3 regions of the Pseudoalteromonas sp. ABV4_021 genome follow, and region 1 is predicted to be linked to each of the others. Evidence: predicted binding sites of a transcription regulator. Region 1 holds the regulator's gene; each other region holds the start of a gene.
The links. The regulator LexA, encoded in region 1, represses DNA repair genes until DNA is damaged. The targets are predictions, from matches to a motif close to TACTGTATNNNNATACAGTA.
Positions count from the first base shown of each region.

Region 1 (7,079 bases):
CTCTTTGGCTGCTCGTTTACGTGGCTATTTAAGTGAATTGCTAGTGTAATTATCGAGTATATATTGCCACTCAGATTCTCTCACTGGTTGAATTGATAGTCGGCTGCCCTTTTGCACTAAATGCATGTCAGCCAATTGTTGATCGGCTTTAAGTTTGGTGAGTGGAATAATACGTAACTTTTCAACGAACTCTAATGTAACACTTATCCATCTTGGGTTATCGGGTGTTGCTTTAGCGTCAAAGTACTTTGATTGCGCATCGAATTGAGAAGGATCGGCAAAGGCTGTTTTAATTACCTTAGCAATGCCAACAATGCCGGGTTGTTTACAGCTAGAGTGATAGATAAATACGAGATCGCCTAGCGCCACTTGGTCGCGCAGAAAGTTACGGGCTTGATAGTTGCGAATACCATCCCAAATTTCGTCATTTTTTGCTTTTAAATCGTCGATAGAAAATTCGTTTGGCTCTGTTTTAAATAACCAATAATGCATTACCTATTCTCGCTAATGTTAAAGTGACAGGTGTTTGCTATTATAGCGATACTAGGAAATTACGAAATAGTGTTATGAGTCAGGTACTAAACGATCTTTTAGCATTGCTGAAGTTAGAAAAAATAGAACAGGGGCTGTATCGTGGCCCTAGCCAAGATCTTGGTTTTAAAGCTGTTTTTGGCGGTCAAGTTATGGGGCAAGCGCTATCTGCTGCAAAAGAAACCGTTGCAGAAGATAGACAGGTGCACTCGCTGCACTCATACTTTTTAAGACCTGGCGATGTTGATCACCCGATTGTTTATGATGTAGAGAACATTCGCGATGGCCGCAGTTTTAGCACCCGTAGAGTTAAAGCGATTCAATTTGGTAAGCCGATATTTTATATGACTGCTTCTTTTCAAGTGGATGAAAAGGGGGTGACTCACCAAGCGGCGATGCCTAACGTACCAGGACCTGAAAAGCTGCCATCCTCATTGGATGTTTATCGCGAACACAAAGAACTTATCCCAGAAAAAATTCGCAATAAAATTATTTGTGACAAGCCAATTGAAATGCGACCGGTTAATTTTCAAAATCCGTTTAAGCCAGAAGTAACCCTTGCTGAGCGTTATGTATGGTTTAAAGCTAATGGTGATATGCCAAATGACCCGCGAGTACATAAATATTTGCTGGCATACGCTTCTGATTTTGAATTTTTACCTACAGCGTTACAACCGCATGGTTTGTCATTTTTACAGCCGGATATGCAAGTAGCCACCATTGACCATGCTATGTACTTTCATCGCCCATTCCGTTTAGATGAATGGATTTTATATGCAGTAGATAGCCCTTCTGCCAGTGGTGGTAGAGGGTTGGTGCGAGGGCAGTTCTTTAATCAACAAGGTGAGTTAATTGCCTCGACGATTCAAGAAGGTGTGATTAGAAAATATGGATAAAAAAGGCGGTGTGTACCGCCTTTTTTTGTTGCTGTGACGGCTAGTCTTCGAGTGCACTGGCAATACTTGGGTTTAGTTGTTTTAGAATGATTTGACTCAACTGCTTCGTTGTCTCATTGCCTGTGATGCGCCCTTGCTCGCAATCATCAATCATGTGGTTTTGCTTAAGCGTGCTAATAAAGCCAGACAATACTTTTTTATCGAAGAATTCTGGTGTATCGATACCAAATAGCTGTGCAAGCTGTTGTGCAAAGTCTTGGCTTTGCGTTTCAAGCTGGTCGCGCGAAACGCTGTCACTTGCCAGAATTAATTTAATTACGCTGGCATAGCGAATTAATGTGCACTGGATAAAGCGTGCTAACAAGTTAAGCTGAGCTAGAGATTTGCTGCTAGGATTAACTGAAATCGCATCGTTTTCAACGGTTAATAACCCAATACCGCTCAAGGCTTCAAGTGAGTCATTTAGATATGTTTCGCAATACGGTTGCATAAACCACTCCTGTTTAAAGAGCGGATATAACGCGTTAACTTGCTTGATTAGCTGGTCGCGAGAAATGTGTTTTTGGCTAATTAAGATTGAGCTAATTAGACTTGGTACTGCGAATAAATGCAGTACGTTATTACGGTAATAGTTCAATAATACTTTTTGTGTGTCTTGAATACGGATTACTTCAACTCGCCCTTGCGTAATCACTTCAAACTTATCTAACGTGAGTGCGTGTTCAAGCAGCTCTTCAGCACTTTTGTTTGGCATACTGACATCTTTGCTGTAAGGCGCTAATTCGAGCAATCTCAGGTAGTTTGTCATACAAGCTATGAGCTCGTGACGCGTCATCGCTTGTTTTTCGGTGTTTAACAAAATAGATGAGATTAAAGTAACGGCATTGATCGCAGCCGCATTATTGATGTTGACCATCACTGAATCAGCAAGTTTGCCAACCATTGGCGTTAGCCAATTAGGCTTTTCATCTGCAGCAATGCTGTCGCGCCAATTTGACTGGTGCTGGGTAAGATACTGGTTAATGTTGATTGGCTCGCCAAAATTTACATTACCTTTGCCGTAATTCTTGAGCTTACGTAGAGTTTTGAAGACACCCAGTACTGACTCATTTTTCTTCTTTTGCCCAGCAAGTTCACCAAGGTAGGTGTTAACTTCCATTACATGCTCGTAACCAATATATACAGGCACGATTGAAATTGGACGATCAATACCGCGCAAAATTGATTGTAATGTCATCGCTAACATACCGGTTTTAGGTGGAAGTAAACGGCCAGTTCGGCTGCGGCCACCTTCGGTATAAAACTTAACAGCGTAGCCTTTTATAAATAACTGGCTTAAGTATTCACGGAACACTGCGGAATAAAGCTTGTTGCCTTTGAATGAACGGCGTAAGAAAAAGGCGCCACAGCGTCTAAATATTGGGCCTGCAGGCCAAAAACTTAAGTTTATACCTGCTGCAATATGTGGTGGCACATAACCTTGATGATAAATAACATAGGTGAGTAATAAGTAATCCATATGGCTGCGATGGCAAGGCATATAGATAATTTCGTGGCCTTTATCTGTCAGCTCTTGAATTCGTTCAGGGTTATTTACTTCAATACCGTTGTATAGCTTGGTCCACAGCCAAGTAAGAATGCGCTCAGAAACACCGATCATTGATTCGTTATAGTTGGCAGCAATTTCATCAACTAGTTTTATGGCATTTTGTCGCGCTTCTACAATTGAGATGTTTTTACTTTTTGCTTCACCTTCAATCGCAGCTTTGACAGTGCTTGATGCTAAAAGACCTTGATACAACTGGTCGCGAGATGGCAGTTTAGGGCCAAGCGCAGCAAGTTTCTGACGTTTAAAGTGAACACGGGCAACACGAATGAGTTTATGTGGTAAATCATCACTTTGTTGCTTACTAGTAAGCTGCGATAGTTCTAATGGACGACTAAAACGAATTAAGTTGTCGCGGCCAGATAGTAATACGACAAATACCTTACGCAACCAGCTTGGTGTAAGAGAACTGGATAAAATAGTGCCAAGGCCTGGCTTTTCTTTGCCTGGATTGCGTCCCCATAAAATGGTGACCGGAATAACTTGTAAATCGGTAACGTCAGATTGCTTTAATGCTGCAAATATTTCTTCGCTGATTTCGAGCGCTGGACTGTCTTTTTTGGCTTTACCAAACAGTGGCGAGCGGTGGTGAATTGGAATGTATCTTGGAACTTGTTTATCACCAATTTGCTGAGTGACCTGAGGGTCAGGTAAGCCGAGCTTTTTACAGGTGCTGCGCAACGCGGCTAAATCAGAAAAAGAATTTAATAATGTGATGTAAACGGTCGGCTTGTTTTTATCTATTGCTAGGTTGTCTAAAGGGTGTTCAGGTACAATTTTCGAACGCACTAAAAGCTTGTTCATACCGTTTGCAAACCACTGAATCATAGAGCCAACCAACTTCATAACACCAACCTAAAAACAAAAGGGGCGCTAGCATACCAGTTAACTCTAAAAGATTAAATAACTGGTCGTGCCAGAGGAAAAATAAAGCAATTTACTGCGATGATTTTTGATTTGCAGCAATTATCGTCTGTAACTAAGCATAGTGCTAATTATCAAATAATTAAAAGTTGCGAAATAAGAATAACTGTATATACTCACAGTTATCTGTACTGTATGGAAAACCAGTGAATGAGACCATTAACAAAACGTCAGGCACAAATCTTAGAACTTGTTAAAGTATTTATTAAAGATACTGGCATGCCGCCAACGCGCGCAGAAATCGCATCGACACTCGGTTTTAAAAGTGCAAACGCTGCAGAAGAGCATTTAAAAGCATTAGCCAAAAAAGGCGTAATTGAAATGGTGCCCGGCGCTAGCCGCGGTATTCGTTTAGTGGAAGAAGATGAACCAGAGCAATTAGGTTTACCGTTAATTGGTCAAGTCGCCGCAGGTTCACCTATTTTGGCTAATGAGCACATTGAAAGCCATTATCAAGTTGATCCTAACCTATTTAACCCATGTGCAGATTTCCTACTGCGTGTACGTGGTGAGAGTATGAAGGATATCGGCATTATGGATGGAGACTTGCTAGCTGTTCATCGCACGCCAGTGGCTAATAATGGGCAAGTGGTTGTAGCCCGTGTTGATGAAGATGTAACGGTAAAGCGTTTTGAAAAAGCAGGCAAACAAGTACTGTTACATGCAGAAAATGATGAATTTGACACAATTAAAGTCGATTTAGAGCATGGCCATTTTAATATCGAAGGCCTTGCGGTTGGTGTTATTAGAAATGCCGACTGGATGTAATACACTTTTGTTGACCTTGGCTAGTGAGTAACCTTACTAGCCTCAACCTGCTTTTAAACACCCTATTTCTTACTATAGCCCCTTCTATTTTTACATCTTCAAAAATCGCTAACTTATAGATTTATAAAAAATTTATCTTAAATTTGACTTGCGTAAAATTTAATCGTTTACTAGACCTTAGTAGTAACCTTGTTTTCTTTTTAAGCAAAGTGCGGCTTTTAGAAAACAAATATAATAAAGAAAATGGAGTGATGCTGTAGTGCGTCGTGCGATTTAATCGCTAAAACTTTCACTGACCATTTCCTAACAACATAATAATAATTAGCTAAGGAGCGAGCATGAGGCTAGTGAAGCTATCCTTATGGTTACTATTGAGCTTTCCTTTTTTAGCAGTTGGGACGAGTCAATATAACTTACCTGTTGGGGTGACAGACATCAGCCGTGATGTCTACGAGCTCCATATGACAATTTTCTATATCTGTTGCGTTATTGGATTAGTGGTATTTGCCATTATGTTTTGGGCAATAATCCATCACCGCAAATCAAAAGGAGCAGTGCCTGCTCAATTTCATGAAAGTACCAAAATTGAAATACTCTGGACAGCAATTCCATTTGTAATTTTGATTGGTATGGCAGTGCCTGCAACCAAAACCTTGATTGCCATGGAAGACACCACTAAAGCTGACCTAACGATTAAAGTTACAGGGTCACAATGGAAGTGGCATTATGAATATCTTGACCACGATGTGTCGTTTTATTCTGTTCTTTCGACTCCACGTGAACAAATCACCAACCAAGATCAAAAAACAGAAACCTACCTGTTAGATGTTGATAAACCGCTTATTATTCCAAAAGGAAAAAAAGTACGCTTTTTAATGACTTCGGACGACGTAATTCACTCTTGGTGGGTACCTGAATTCGCGGTTAAAAAAGATGCTAACCCAGGCTTTATCAACGAAGCGTGGACTAAAGTCAATGAGGCCGGTATTTATCGCGGTCAATGTGCGGAGTTATGCGGAAAAGACCATGGCTTTATGCCTGTGGTTGTTGAAGTTAAAGAGCCTGCTGAATTTGAACAGTGGTTGGCAAATGCGCAGCTTGAAAAAGCGCAAGCAGCGGCCGCAGAAAAAGCATCACTTGATCTTACATTATCTCAAGATGAGCTAATGACGCTAGGAGAACAAGTGTATATGGCTAATTGTGCTGCGTGTCACCAACCTACAGGAATGGGATTGCCAGGTGTGTTCCCAGCGCTAAAAGATAGCCCAATAGCACTTGGCGATGTTAAAGCTCATATCGATATTGTGGTTCATGGCAAGCCAGCAACAGCAATGCAAGGCTATAGCAAAATGTTGTCACTAAAAGAGTTAGCGGCAGTAGTGACCTATGAGCGAAATGCTTGGGGTAATAACACTGGCGATTCAGTGCAACCAAGTGATATTCAAGAATCTGTGGGAGAAGCACAATAATGACAACACTAGCTGAATCTCATCACCACCATCATACGCCAACAGGACTAAAACGTTGGCTATTTACCACTAACCATAAAGATATCGGTACGCTTTATCTGTTATTCGCCCTGTTAATGTTTTTAACGGGTGGCGCAATGGCACTGGTTATTCGTGCCGAATTATTTCAACCAGGCTTACAATTTGTAGAGCCACACTTTTTTAACCAAATGACTACAGTTCATGGCCTCATTATGGTTTTCGGTGCAGTTATGCCTGCGTTTACTGGCTTGGCAAACTGGATGATCCCTATGATGATTGGCGCGCCAGATATGGCACTACCGCGCATGAATAACTGGAGTTTTTGGATTCTACCATTTGCATTTTTCATTCTGCTTATGTCGTTATTTATGGAAGGCGGCGGCCCAGCTTTTGGTTGGACGTTCTATGCGCCACTATCAACCACATATAGCAATGATAATACGGCACTATTCGTCTTCGCTGTGCATATCATGGGCATTAGCTCAATTATGGGAGCAATCAATGTAATTGTAACCATAGTGAATATGCGCGCACCGGGCATGACGTATATGAAATTACCGCTGTTTGTATGGACGTGGTTAATTACTGCATTTTTATTAATTGCGGTGATGCCGGTACTTGCTGGTGCAGTGACTATGGTGCTAACTGATAAGTACTTTGGCACAGATTTCTTTAACGCGGCTGGCGGTGGCGACCCAGTAATGTTCCAGCATATTTTCTGGTTCTTCGGACATCCTGAAGTTTACATCATGATTTTACCGGCGTTTGGTGTTATCTCGACGATTATTCCAGCGTTTTCACGCAAGAAACTGTTTGGTTATGCCTCAATGGTTTATGCCACGGCATCAATCGCGTTTTTGTCGT
Region 1 is NZ_JBSWVB010000001.1:2,891,752-2,898,830, reverse strand. Features, by position in the region: gene ACXAFE_RS13415 (EVE domain-containing protein) at 25-492, opposite strand; gene tesB (acyl-CoA thioesterase II) at 567-1,427, shown strand; gene plsB (glycerol-3-phosphate 1-O-acyltransferase PlsB) at 1,468-3,879, opposite strand; gene lexA (transcriptional repressor LexA) at 4,108-4,725, shown strand; gene coxB (cytochrome c oxidase subunit II) at 5,064-6,194, shown strand; gene ctaD (cytochrome c oxidase subunit I) at 6,194-7,079, shown strand, end outside.

Region 2 (7,079 bases), 1.7 Mb from region 1:
TTTTAATGTTTATGTTTTTTGTGCTTAATGGTATTGCGACAGTAATTCTGAGGCATTAGTGCGGGTAATTTCACTAATATTCGTGCCGCCTAATAAGCGTGCAATTTCATCAATTCGCCCCGAGTTATCCAGTACCGACATATGTGTATGCGTGTGTGTGCCATCATCGCTTTTACTGACAAAAAACTGATTGTGGCCACTTGATGCAACTTGCGGTAAGTGGGTTACACAAATAACCTGTGTACTATTGCCTAACTGGCGCAATAACTTACCAACGGCCGATGCAGTTGGGCCAGAAATGCCCACATCAACTTCATCGAAAATTAAGGTTGGCGTAGTCATTTTATCTGCAATAATCACTTCAATGGCAAGACTAATACGTGATAGCTCACCACCCGAGGCTACTTTCACAAGTGGTTGTAAACGTTGGCCTGTGTTGGCAGCAACTTGAAAATCTATACTGTCTAGGCCTTTACTACTGGTTATCTCTTGTTGCTCAACCACAATGGCAAACTTGGCGTTTTCCATTGATAACATCACTAGTGACTCAGTAACTTGCTTTGATAGTTCATCTGCAGCGGTTTTTCGGCTTTGCGAAAGGCGCGTTGCGACAGTCACATAATGTTCTTTAGCCTCGGCAATTTCGCTTTCTAGTGCGGCGAGACGTTCGTCACTTTGCTCAATGTTGGCAAGACTTTGCTTTAGCTCAGCGTGTAAATCTGGGATTGCTTCAGGTGAAATATCGTGTTTTCTCGCCAAATCAAGTGCGCGTGCGATTCGATCATCGAGTTCTGATAACTGCGCAGGGTCCATCTCAACGCTGTCTTGATAATGGCTAAGTTCACGTGCAGCTTCCTCTAAACTGATGCCCGCTTCAAATAACAAGTCGGCGATTGGTGCCAACTTTTTATCTAAACTTGCTAACTCAGCTATTTGATTTGCACTCGATTGCACCATAGAGTACGCATTATAGTTATCTTGTTGATAAATAATTTGCAGCTCTTTTTGTGTGCCTTCAAGCAACGAATTTGCGTTACTTAGCAGCTTATGTTGTTGTTCAATTTCTTCAAACTCACCGCTCTCAAGAGAAAACTCATCTAACTCAGCCACTTGATACTCGAGCAATTGCTTTTCAGCGGCTGCTTGCTGTAGTGACTGACTTAGCGTCGCCTTTTCTTTTTCAAGTGATTGCAGTGCGTTGTATGCCGTTTTAACATCGTTCACAAGCTCAATGTGTCCAGCAAAGCTATCAACTACCGACAACTGATAACCGGCTTTATTGAGTTGTTGGTGCGCGTGTTGGCCGTGAATTGAAATAAGCAAGCTGCCGAGCGATTTTAACTGGCCTGCTGGCACCATTACGCCGTTTATATAGGCTTTACTGCGGCCGTTTGCTGATACTACGCGGCGGATAATGCATTCGTTACTATCACCTAATTCATGCTCACTAATAAAGTGTTGCGCAGCAGGTAAGTTCTGAATATCAAATACCGCCGAAACTTGGGCTTTATCGGCGCCTTCGCGCACCATGCTGGCTTCGGCACGTTCGCCTAAACATAGCGATAGGGCATCAATAGCGATTGATTTACCTGCGCCAGTTTCACCTGTGATAGTTGTCATACCTTGATGCCATTCAATATCTAGGTGTTCAACAATTGCAAAATTTGTTACTTGTAATGATGCTAACATAACTGATTATCCATACAGTACATTAACTGGTAATTTATACAGTAAATAAAAAATAGGCAAGTTAAAAATGAAGATATTTTGCTGCGGAAGAAAAAAGACGTAAGCAGAAGTATTGAAAAGGGATTGCGCCAATAGCCAGTATTTAGCCTTTAGCGCAGATCAAATTAAACGTTTTCTTCGTGAAGTTCTGGCTCAACGTTTTCACCAGTAGATGCAAGTGTTGGTGTGATCACCTGTTGGCTTAATGAAGGCAATTGATGCAAATAAAAATCACTGTTGAATTGGTGGCCAGATGTCGGTAATTGTTCGACAAAGGCATAGATTTGTTTACTTAACGTTAGTTTATCGTCTGCCGATTCAAACTTTAGCAACTCATTTTCGAGTAAGTCAGTTAGGTTACCGATTACTTGTTCGTAGTGTGTAATGGTTTCATCATTTTTACGTTGCATTACAAAGTAATTGTTGTTGATTTGCGATAACCCACTAATGTCTTTTGGTTTTACAATGCGTGATTTACCATAGCTTTGCACTATTTTGCTGTAACGTGAGCTGACAACTTCGATACGTTCGCTTTGTTGTTGCTTTTCAAGTGCTAATGCTTTTTTTCGATTGTTATCTATGACTAAAAATGTCGTTAACAGTACAATTAATAAAACGGTGGTTAAAAATACTACAAACCCCACTTTTTCTTTCCTTTCAAATGATTACTCTGAATCTGACTAAGTAAATTGCGTAACACACTTAGCAATAATGTTCTTGTGCGTTCTAGTTTTATAGGTTTTCCAAGTACAAGACAAATTTGTGCGATAAAATAAAGCGAGTGTACGCACATTTAACGATGCAATGCCTTGGTATCCACTAGAACTTAATTTGTTATTTTGATTTCAGGTTGATTAATATAAACGACTGCCCCAGTTTAACTTTTGGCGCAGTACATTGTAATACGAATATTTGCTTGGATGTACCATGCGCAACTGTTGCTCACTTCGTTTGATCACAATTTCATCACCTGGCAATACCGCTAACACAACATGACTATCACAACTCACTTGTAAGTCCACATCATTAGCAGGGCTCAATGCCAGTTTTACTTCACTGTTTGCATCCACCACAAGTGGACGGCTGGTTAGTGTGTGTGGAAACATAGGCACCAATGAAATGGCGTTGAGCTTCGGGTTTAAAATGGGTCCGCCGCCAGAAAGACTATAGGCTGTAGAGCCTGTTGGCGTTGACACAATAAGGCCGTCAGATTTTTGCGAGAATACAAACTCTCTATCAATAAAGGCTTCAAACTCAATCATGTGTGCAACTTTATTGGCATGCAGTACGGCTTCGTTAACCGCCGTGTTTGAGCTTTTTAGTACTTCATGGCGATAGATTTCCACTTCCAGCAAGAAGCGTTTTTCTTCACTAAATTTACCAGCCAAAACTTGTTCAAGCTCGCGCTCAAAATTATCGGGATCAAGATCGGTCAGAAAACCGAGATTACCTCTATTCACGCCGATAACCGCAATATCAAAGCGGGCCAATACACGAGCTGCACCTAGCATATTACCGTCACCTCCAACCACAATCGCTAAATCACAGTTGCGGCCAATTTCAACTAACGACGCTGAATGCTCTTCATCGACAATGGGTTCAGCGACACGGCTTTCAACGTAAACTTGATAACCGAGTGCCGTTAAAAAAGTATGCAGTTTGGCAAGTGTTACAGCCGCGCCTTCATGGTTCGGTTTGCCAATCAATCCTATGTTATTAAATACTTGTGCCATAAAATCGTCACTGATAAAGTCTTGCCTACAGTATATCTTGATTTTTAATCATCAGGCCATAAATAATAATCATGAAATTAAGCGCCCGTGATCAACTCATTTTTTCTGCCGTTATGGACTTATATTGCAATGGTGAAGGTACGCCAGTTGCATCAAGCCATGTGGTAAAGCAGAAACAAATTAATATTTGCAGTGCGACAGTACGCAATGCAATGGCGCGTATGGAAAAGTCGGGGCTATTGTATGCGCCTCACACTTCTTCGGGACGTGTACCAACAGAGCTAGGTTTTAGCTATTGGTTTGATGAATTTTTTCAACTTTCGGATATTGCAGACTATTGGGAACCCAGTGCGCAAAACCTTACCGAATTTTCACACCGCTTAAGTCAACAATATAAACTGTGTGTGTTGGTGAGTTTGCCAGAGGCGATGCAGCAACATATTTATCGTGCAGAAGTGCTCGATTTTAGCTTTGAAAACTGGCTTATTTTATTGTTCGATAGAGACGGTAATAGCCAAAACATTCAAATTACCAAGCCTCGCGAAGCAAACGATGCATTACGCAATCAGTTTAATGCGTGGCTAAATACTGTTTTTGCAGGGCATAACTTGGCTGAAGGGTTACGCCGCATGGCGGCGATGCGCCAAAGTGCACCAATGTTTTGTCATGGTTCGCTTGGTATGTGGATTAAAGCGCTCGCTGAAAAACTGCATGTAGATAGTAGCATTGTTATTGGCAGTCACTATTTATTTGGTGCATTGTCTAGCGAGCAGTTAAATCAAATTGGCGCGCCATTTTTAGATTATGTAGAACAAAAGTTAGCGATGAAAATGGGCATGTCGGTTATGTACCACGACAACTTGCCGTTTGGTGCGTTGGAAGACTATTTATTACTGAGCGTGCCTTACTTTTTACAAGAGATATACCAAGGCCGTTTATGTGTGCTCTGTCCAAAGTCGGCGAAAATTGAAGCAATTATCAACGAAATATCGATTAATTGCGCTATTAGCTCTTGAAAGGCGTTTATCAATCCCCATAATTAGCATCAGTTGTAAGATTTCGGAGAGTATCAATGTCTGAGCAAAATAATCAGCCAGAGCAAGAAGCAGAAGTACAGGAAACCCTTGACCAAGTAGCAGAAGAGCTACAACAAGGTGGTGAAGAGCTAAGCGCAGAAGCGGAAATTGCGGTATTAAATGCAGAGCTTGAAGCAGCGAAGCAAGCAATTGAAGAGCAAAAAGACAGTGTAGTACGCGCTGCCGCAGAAGTTGAAAACATGCGTCGTCGTACAGCGCAAGATGTTGAAAAAGCGCACAAGTTTGCCCTTGAAAAATTCGCCAATGAACTACTACCTGTGCTTGATAACTTAGAGCGCGCGATTGAGTTTGCTGACAAAGAAAACGAACACATTAAGCCGGTTATCGAAGGTGTTGAGATGACGGCAAAAAGCTTTGTTGATGCCGTAGCAAAGTTTGGTGTTGAAGTGGTTGCGCCACAAGGCGAAACGTTTAACCCTGAATTCCACCAAGCAATGTCAATTCAGCCATCTGCTGATGTTGCACCAAACACTGTTATTGCCGTAATGCAAAAAGGTTACCTATTAAATGGTCGTTTACTTCGTCCAGCAATGGTAATGGTGTCTAAAGCTGCTGAATAATAGTGCTTAAGAATGCAAAAAAGCTGTAACCCTGGTACAGCTTTTTTTGTGCCTGTTGTGGCAACTAAAATGTACTAATGGCCGAACTTTAACTGCTTTAATTGGCAGATTAAAATACCGCTTACTGCCATTGCCATAGCAACCGCAAACCCGATACTTGGCGGTAATGGGATAAACGCTAAAATTGGGCCAGCAAAGGCGCCACTACCAAAGCGTAGAGTACCTATCACAGCGGTAGCTGTTCCAGATTTCTTCTTGAAATTTATTAAAATCAGCGCATCGGCGTTGGTTGCCATAATGCCTAAACTCATCATCAGTGGCGCGATAAACGCTGCAACCAAATACACATTGTGCGTAAATACACTGACTAAAATAAGGCAAGTTACCGCAATAAAGCTAATGGCTAAGCCAATATTGAGCATTTTACGCGAGCCAAATTTAGGCACTAACCGGGTATTAATAAAGTTACCTAACATTAACGCCAATACATTAAATGCAAATAACACCCCAAATAGGGTTTCACTCACCTTAAAGTGTGCCATATAAATTGCTGATACTTTGGTTAAAAAGCAAAAGAACGCGAAAGAGGCGAGCATGGAAATAACAATATCAAAACGTGCTTTTTTGTTTGTGAGCACAATGCGATAGTTTGAAAAAAACAGCGCCAAACCTTTAATTTTGCTGGGGTGAATAGGTACTTCTTTTAAATAAAAATAGGCTAATACAAACAGCACACCAGCATAAATCGTCAGTGCATAAAAAATAGCATGCCAATGCCAGGTGATCATTAACACACTGCCGATACTTGGTGCGAGCAGGGGTGCTAACATCATAATCATCGACACGTAAGACATGCCTTTAGCGGTGTTTTCTTGATACATATAGCGAATAATGCCAGGTACGACGACGGTGACAGCAGAGCCAAAAAATGCTTGCGCAAAGCGTAAAACAATAAAGGCATCAACAGATTGTGTAACGGTAAGTAAAAAAGAACATAAGCCAAAGCCCAGCAAGCCAAAGAGTGCGAACAAACGCCTGCCTTTTTGATCAATTAGCGGTCCAAATAACATCATGCCTATCGCATAGCCGGCTAAATAACTACTTAAAGAGAGTTGGACTTGCGCCATATCGGTGTTGAAGTAGCTTGATATTGCAACAAAAGCAGGTAAGTACAGGTCAATTGCTAATGGCGTTGTTGCGACGAGCGCCGATAGTAGGGGTAAGATGGATTTAGATAACGTTTTTTCAGTCACAGAAATACTTATTCAGGGTATCGGGGAACCCTATTTTACGTGTAAAATACTTGATTTGATACAACAGATCCGATTAAGCGCTTTGCTAAATTGTAGGTTTATTGTTAAAAATAAATTACCTTACCAATTCAGGGCTTTGTGATGGTAAATATTGCAAAATCAATATTTGTTAAACAGCGCTAAACGACATTAGGGAAAACGTAATGAAATTATCTCATGTATTGTTCTCACTTTCAGTGGCTGCCACGCTGATTGGGTGTAAATCGAGTCCAACAGGGCGCACACAAATTGCCATGTATTCTGAAGCGGAAATGAACCAGCTTGGCAAACAAAGCTTTGTTCAAATGAAAAAGCAGCAACCAATTAACACCGATGTCAAAATCAATCGCTATGTGCAATGTGTTGCTGATAACGTTATTTCAGTGCTTCCTGCAAAATACGCAAATCAACAATGGGAAGTTGTAGTGTTTGAAGAACCATCTGCAAATGCATTTGCGCTTCCTGGTGGTAAAATAGGCGTACATACGGGGCTATTAAAAGTAGCACAAGGGCAAGACCAATTAGCCACAGTACTTGGCCACGAAGTTGGGCATGTAATTGCCGAGCATTCAAATGAACGTATGACTGCAGCCGGTATTAAACAGGCCACTCTGCAAGTTGCAGACGCGTATAGTCGTTCGCAAGGAAACCGTTTACACAATGAAACTA
Region 2 is NZ_JBSWVB010000001.1:1,180,012-1,187,090, forward strand. Features, by position in the region: gene recN (DNA repair protein RecN) at 25-1,689, opposite strand; gene ACXAFE_RS05640 (hypothetical protein) at 1,854-2,372, opposite strand; gene nadK (NAD(+) kinase) at 2,583-3,461, opposite strand; gene ACXAFE_RS05650 (HrcA family transcriptional regulator) at 3,533-4,477, shown strand; gene grpE (nucleotide exchange factor GrpE) at 4,534-5,118, shown strand; gene ACXAFE_RS05660 (multidrug effflux MFS transporter) at 5,193-6,371, opposite strand; gene ACXAFE_RS05665 (M48 family metallopeptidase) at 6,575-7,079, shown strand, end outside.
Region 2: a site for LexA is predicted at 1,690-1,709, ahead of recN (DNA repair protein RecN). Genes of this name have one in related genera too.

Region 3 (7,079 bases), 1.3 Mb from region 1:
AAAACAAGGCAAGGCCGATTTCAACATTGAAAGTGCTCAGCGTTCTGGCAAGTTAGTATTTGAAGCAGAGGCTATTTCACAAGGCTTTACAAGTAAGCCAATAGTGAAAGACTTCTCTACCTTAGTTATGCGTGGTGATCGTATTGGATTAGTCGGGCCAAATGGTGTTGGTAAGACAACGTTACTGAAAATTTTATTTGGCGAATTAGCGCTGGATTCAGGCAAAGTAAAGCAAGGTGTTAATTTAGAAGTTGCTTATTTTGATCAATACCGCTCGGTACTCGACGAAGAAGCTAGCGTGCAAGATAATGTTGCGGACGGTAAACAAGAGGTCAATATCGGTGGCCGCAGTCGCCATGTGCTTGGTTATTTACAAGACTTTTTATTCCCACCAGCACGCGCGCGCTCACCGGTTAAGTCGTTATCTGGCGGAGAGAAAAACCGCTTATTACTGGCAAAATTATTTGTTAAACCAAGCAATGTTTTAGTACTCGACGAGCCGACGAATGATTTAGATGTTGAAACACTTGAATTACTTGAAGAAATTCTCGCTAATTATCAAGGTACTGTGTTGGTTGTAAGTCACGACCGTGAATTTATCGACAATACCTGTAGTACGGTATGGGGCTTTTTAGGTGATGGCAAAGTAGTGGAAGTGGTCGGTGGATACCAAGATTTCCAAAATTATGCGCAGTCACTTGCTGAAAAAACAGTAATTGAACAAAAACAAAAAGACACAGAAAACGACAAAAAAATCAACGATAAGCCTTTAGCTAAAAAAGCAGGCAAGTTATCATACAAATTAAAACGAGAACTCGAAGAGCTACCCGCTTTATTAGAATCGCTTGAACAAGAAGTTGAAGAACTTCAAGAAGTTGTTAACTCACCCGATTTTTTCAAGCAAGATAGCGAGCAAACTCAGAAAACCTTGAACCAATTACAGCAAGCAGAGTCGAAGCTTGAAACCGCTTTTATGCGCTGGGAAGAATTGGAACAGTTACAGGATCAGTAGTAGGAATAAAAATGAAATATAAATTACTTGCAGCGGCAGTTTTTGCTGCAATCACGCCACAGGTTCAAGGCGCTACTCCATATGTTTTAGAAGAGCTTGGCAATCTAGATTACGCTAAACACGCGTATGTAACTGATGCAAACGAAGCGGGCCAAGCCGTTGGTATGGCGCAAGGCGTATTCAATATTGTTATTGATATTGCGGAATTAGATTTTGAAGACACACGTTTGACAAATGCGTATAAAGACCGTGAGCGCGTTTTCGAAAATCGTGATGAAGAGATTACTTTCACACTAGATGATATCGAAAATGGCGATATCAATGGTGATGCGCAAGAATTTCTACAAGACTTTTTATTGTCATCTTATGCTGATAGCCGCTATCAGAAAATTTCTTCAAATAGCGGATCCGAATTTAATGTTGCCATTGAATATAATAACCCAACGCAAGAGCGCGTTATTTATGATGTAGAACACCCTGATTATGATGGTGGTTTAACACGCTCAGTTGAGAACATTTTTACATCAATCTCTGAAGACGGCGTGAAAGCAGGTTGGGGCTCTGCACCTTATACTAAGATTCAATTTACTGAAGACGGCGAAACTGAATCGGACACGCATTATATTCGTGACTTTACACGCCGTGGTTTTGTAATGACCAACACCGGTGAACGAGTTGATTTAATGCCAACAGAAGTAACTTATGGTGGTATTTCTGGTGCGTATAGTATCGTTCAGGTAAGTGATGGTTACTTGGTAGTAGGTGAAACGTCTGTAAGTATTGCTTCTGACTCACAAGAGTCTCTAGACGAAAGTTGTGACGGCGATAAACTTCCAGTAGAGGTATGCCATGAGTCTTATGTAAATTCTTCAAGTCGTGCTCTTTATAACCGTAATGCGACAATGTGGCGTTTAGATAATGCATTGAACGTGACTGATACCGTTGATCTTGGGTTAGGTATTGTACCTGATGAAGATGAGCAAAAGAGAGCGTGGCGCAGTACCGCATTAGCGGTTAATGAAAATGAAATTGCAGTTGGTTATTCTGTTGTTAGGTATCGTGATGGTGACGGTATTACGCAATACCCGGTGTACTACAAAGATGGTAATGTTGTAGAGTTTATTGACGAATACGATTACCGACCAGGTGGTCGAGCAGTTGCTATTAATGATAATAATATTATTACAGGCTATGCAATTAAACGTATTGAAAACACTGAGCGCAGTAAGTTCTTTTATCATAATGTTGCAACTGGCGAGACAACTTTTCCATCAGACTTTTTTAAAAGTAGCTCTGCGGTTGCGACAGACATAAATGATAATGGCCTGATTATTGGTCAAGGCGAAGTTGAAACAAGCTCATCAGCAAGCCGTCGTAAAGAAGCGTTTATTTACGATATTAATAAAGACACGTTCACTAATCTAAATGACTTATTACCGTGTTTTGCAAACGATGGTGAATCATCATTCCCATATGTGGTTGCGGAAGCAATCAGCATTTCAAATGATGGTACTGTATATGGCACAGCGACAAAAACTGTAGATAAGCGTGATGCTCAAGGTAATGTTGTGGTTGATGCTAACGGTAAAGTAGAGCAAGAAAGTGTGGTTGTTTCAGTGAAACTGAAATATAACGCTGATGGTGTAGCTGAGAAGTGTCCTGAAAAAGCGCAAGAAACATATGAACGTCAAGGTGCATCGTTTGCACCATTAGGGCTATTATTATTGCCACTTGTAGCAATTAGACGACGCTTTTTTAAATAGTAAGTGTTTTATACTGTAATTATAAAAGACAAGCTATAAACTCATATTCACAACATATTGATAAAATTATGATTGAAGGCCAACTGCAGAAACAGTTGGCCTTTTTTATTGTGGATCCATTGATCCTCAACACCAAAGGATTATACTGTATTTATATACAGTATAATCCTTTGGTGTATTCATGAATTCACTGATCAAGCAATTACATCATCGCAATCTGCTTTGGTATGCATCCAATCGTATTCAAACAGAGCAGATAGAAAAGCATCAAACGGGCTTTGCGGTTTTAGATGAAAAGCTCGCTGGCGGTATGCCCACTAATGGCGTGATAGAGCTACTGAGTAGTCCCGGCATTGGTGAACTTCGATTGATTGCACCCAGTTTTAAAATGCGGCAAAGCCGTTTTATTGTGTTTATTTCACCGCCTGCGTTAGTTAACAGTGCAGCTTTGCATCATTTAGGTGTTGATGTTAGTCAAGTGTTAGTACTGTATCCTGAGCAACATAAAGATGCGCTTTGGGCAGTAGAACAATGTTTACAAAGTGGCAGCTGCAGTGACGTTATTTATTGGCCGCAGCAAGATTTAACGATTTCCCATATCCAGCGCTTTCAGCAAGCAAGTAAATCGGGTAAAAACCGTTTGTTTTACTTAAATAGCTATAAAACCAGTCAAGGGAGTTTGCCTGTCACTTTAAGCTTAACATTACAAGCACATCCACAAGGGCTGAAAGTAAAGATAAACCGTCGAAAAGGTGGGTGGCCAAGTGATTATTTTATTGTTGATATGCAAACGACATGGCCTTATTGCACCATTGCATCTTCGCCTATCAGCAATGTGATTGCATTTCCGGTTGATAAGGCTGGTTAATGTTAAATTGGCTTTATCTTTACTTTCCACAGTTACAACTCGATACGCAATTTGTAATGTCGAGCACCGAGGTAATTGCCTTAGCCAGTCACCAAGGTAATTTAGTACAACTTTCAACGGCGGCTAAAAAAAAAGGATTAATGCAAGGACAAGGATTAGGGCAAGCTAGTTTATTGGTCTCTGATCTGGCGGTTTACCCCTATCAAGAAGAAGTGGAAGTGGCAGAGCTCAAGCGCATAGCCAGTGTACTTTATAACTACACTGCAGATATTTGTATGATGCCGCCAAAAGGTTTACTGATAGCGTGTGATGGTATGCAGTCCTTATATAACAATAGTGATCAATATTGGCATGTGCTTGAAACACAGTTAAAAACATTGGGGGTTCAGTATTATTTCGCAAGCGGATCTTCACCATTGTTGGCAAAAGCATTAGCACAAGCGGGTACTAATGTGATTTTTACAAACCAACAAAATGCGCGTAATCAGCTTGCGTTATTGTCATTACAATTTGCTGATATCACTACAAAAGAAATTGCTTTGCTAACCCGCGTAGGGATTACGCACTTTAAGCAGTTGTTGGGTGTATCGCTTGATGAGTTAGCTAAACGCTACTCACGTGAATTAGTAATGTATGTAGGTAAATTAACAGGCCAATATCCGCATCGAGTGACGTTTTACATACCTGATACTCATTTTGAAAAACAGCTAACCTTACATTATGAAGTATCGCTCACTAAACATCTTGAAAAACCACTTTTACTTGTATTAAAGCAACAACAAGCTTTTTTACTCTCTACTTTTAAGTTAGCAAAGCAAGTGACCCTTATTTTGCATTTTAGAGAAGTAGCCAATTTGGTCTTTGAACTATCGTCAGCGCATGCTGAATATCGCGCTGAACATTGGTTAACGCTTTTTTTATTACGTTTAGAAAATACCGAGTTACCAGCGCCCGTTATCGCATTAACTATAAAAAGTGATTACCTTGTATCTAATTTAGGTGAAGAAGACGATTTGTTCTCACAGCATAAATCAGGCTTAGATACTGCAATGTTAACAGCAATACTTCAGGCAAAACTTGGGCAGGAGCAGGTTAAAACCTTAACTGTTTATAATGATCTAAGGCCAGAAATAGCTAGCCAAGAGAATACATTCAACACGTTATCAAATGCGCCAAAAATGAATTTAGTCCGGCCAAGTTTTATGCTGCGTTCACCTGTAGCGCTCACTCAGCCAATTATAATATCGCACGGCCCTGAACGCATCGTGACGGGTTGGTGGGATAATAATAATGTTGCTCGTGATTATTTTATTGCACGAGATGAGAGTGGACGGTGGCTGTGGGTTTTTCGTACACCAAAAAAACAATGGTTTATTCATGGGTTTTTTAGCTAATGAATTATGCAGAATTAGTTTGCCAATCAAATTTTTCTTTTTTACATGGGGCATCACATCCCGAAGAGCTGGTTGCCACGGCCGATAACCTTGGTTACTCCCATATTGCGATTACAGATGAATGCTCTGTTGCTGGAGTTGTACGTGCACACCGAGAGATTAAAAACCATAAACGGGCAATTAAGTTAATTGTTGGTAGCTTATTTACGCTTGAAGAGAGTTTAACAGTTGTTTTGTTATGTCCAACAAGAAAAGCTTATGCAGAGTTATGTCGAATAATCACCAATGCACGGCGACGCAGTGAAAAAGGCAACTATTTGCTGACTCGGTGGGATTTAATGTCAATAAAACACTGTCTTTTTATTTGGCTACCAAAGGGCGAAAATATTGATCATCATTGGGCTAATTGGCTTAAAAAACACCATGAAGATCGTTTTTGGCTGGGGTTAACACGCTTTTTATTAGCGCACGAGTCAGAGTATATGGAGCACTGCCAACGCTTGATGGCGCAATATGATATAACGCCTGTGGCATGTGGTCATGTGCTGATGCATCAAGCCAAGAGGTTGCCGTTACAGCACGTATTAAGTGCCATTAAAGCACGTAAAACCGTCGCTCAATTAGGAGAACAACTACTTTCCAATGAAGAATATGCATTACGTGAAAAACAAAAGTTGTCACGTTTATTCTCACCTGATGCTCTGGCGCAAACGACGGCTATTACAAACCGGTGCCATTTCAACCTTGATGAATTGAGGTATGAGTATCCAAGTGAATTAGTGCCAAAAGGCGTTAGTGCAATGGCCTATTTAAGGCAATTAGTGAAACAGGGCATCGTGCATCGTTTTCCTGAAGGGATCACAGCGGATATACAGGCGACCATTGATAAAGAACTCGCATTAATTGAAGAGTTGGATTATCCATTTTATTTTTTAACTATTCATGACATTGTTATGTTTGCTAAAAACAATGGCATTTTGTACCAAGGCCGGGGATCAGCTGCTAACTCAGTGGTATGTTATTGCCTTGAAATCACCGCAGTTGATCCGCGACAAATAGCCGTATTGTTTGAGCGTTTTATTAGTAAAGAGCGAAATGAACCGCCTGATATTGATGTCGATTTTGAACATCAAAGGCGTGAGGAAGTGATCCAATATATTTATCAAAAATATGGTAGAGAACGCACCGCATTAGCCGCTACTGTGGTGAGTTTTCGTTTTAAAAGTGCCATCCGAGAGGTTGGTAAAGCGCTGGATATTGAAAGCAGCAAGCTTGAATATTTTATTAAAAATATCAACCGTCGAGATAAAACAACGCACTGGCAAACGCAGTTACAGCAGCTAGGTTTAGACCCACAATCAAATAAAGCGCAGCATTTTGTATCGCTCACGGAACAAATTTTAGGATTTCCAAGGCACTTATCACAACATGTTGGAGGCTTTGTTATTTCTTCAGGACCGTTATATGAGCTGGTTGCTGTTGAAAATGCCGCGATGAAAGAACGTACGGTGATCCAATGGGATAAAGATGATTTAGAAACCCTTGGTTTATTAAAAGTCGATATTTTAGCCTTGGGCATGCTTAATGCGATACGCAAATGTTTTCAAGAAATTAAAATGCGTCATCAAAGGCAGTTGTCTATCGCTGATATTACCCGAGTAAGCGATGATGCAGCGGTTTATCAGATGATTCAAAAAGCCGATACGGTTGGGGTATTTCAAATCGAATCGCGAGCGCAAATGAGCATGTTGCCGAGGCTAAAACCGGCAAGTTATTACGACTTAGTAATCCAAATTGCCATAGTGCGGCCTGGGCCTATTCAAGGTGATATGGTGCATCCGTTTTTAAAGCGACGTAATGGCATTGAGGCCATTTCATATCCCTCAAATGAGGTTAAAGAAGTATTGGCGCGTACGCTAGGCGTGCCTATTTTTCAAGAGCAAGTTATTAAAATAGCCATGGTCGCCGCGGGCTTTACTGGTGGTGAGGCCGATCAGTTAAGGCGTGCGATGGCAAGCTGGAAAAAGTCAGGAGAATTACAA
Region 3 is NZ_JBSWVB010000001.1:1,583,179-1,590,257, reverse strand. Features, by position in the region: gene uup (ATP-binding cassette ATPase Uup) at 1-1,012, shown strand, start outside; gene ACXAFE_RS07500 (DUF3466 family protein) at 1,024-2,775, shown strand; gene imuA (translesion DNA synthesis-associated protein ImuA) at 2,957-3,643, shown strand; gene ACXAFE_RS07490 (Y-family DNA polymerase) at 3,643-5,037, shown strand; gene ACXAFE_RS07485 (error-prone DNA polymerase) at 5,037-7,079, shown strand, end outside.
Region 3: a site for LexA is predicted at 2,919-2,938, ahead of imuA (translesion DNA synthesis-associated protein ImuA). Genes of this name have one in related genera too.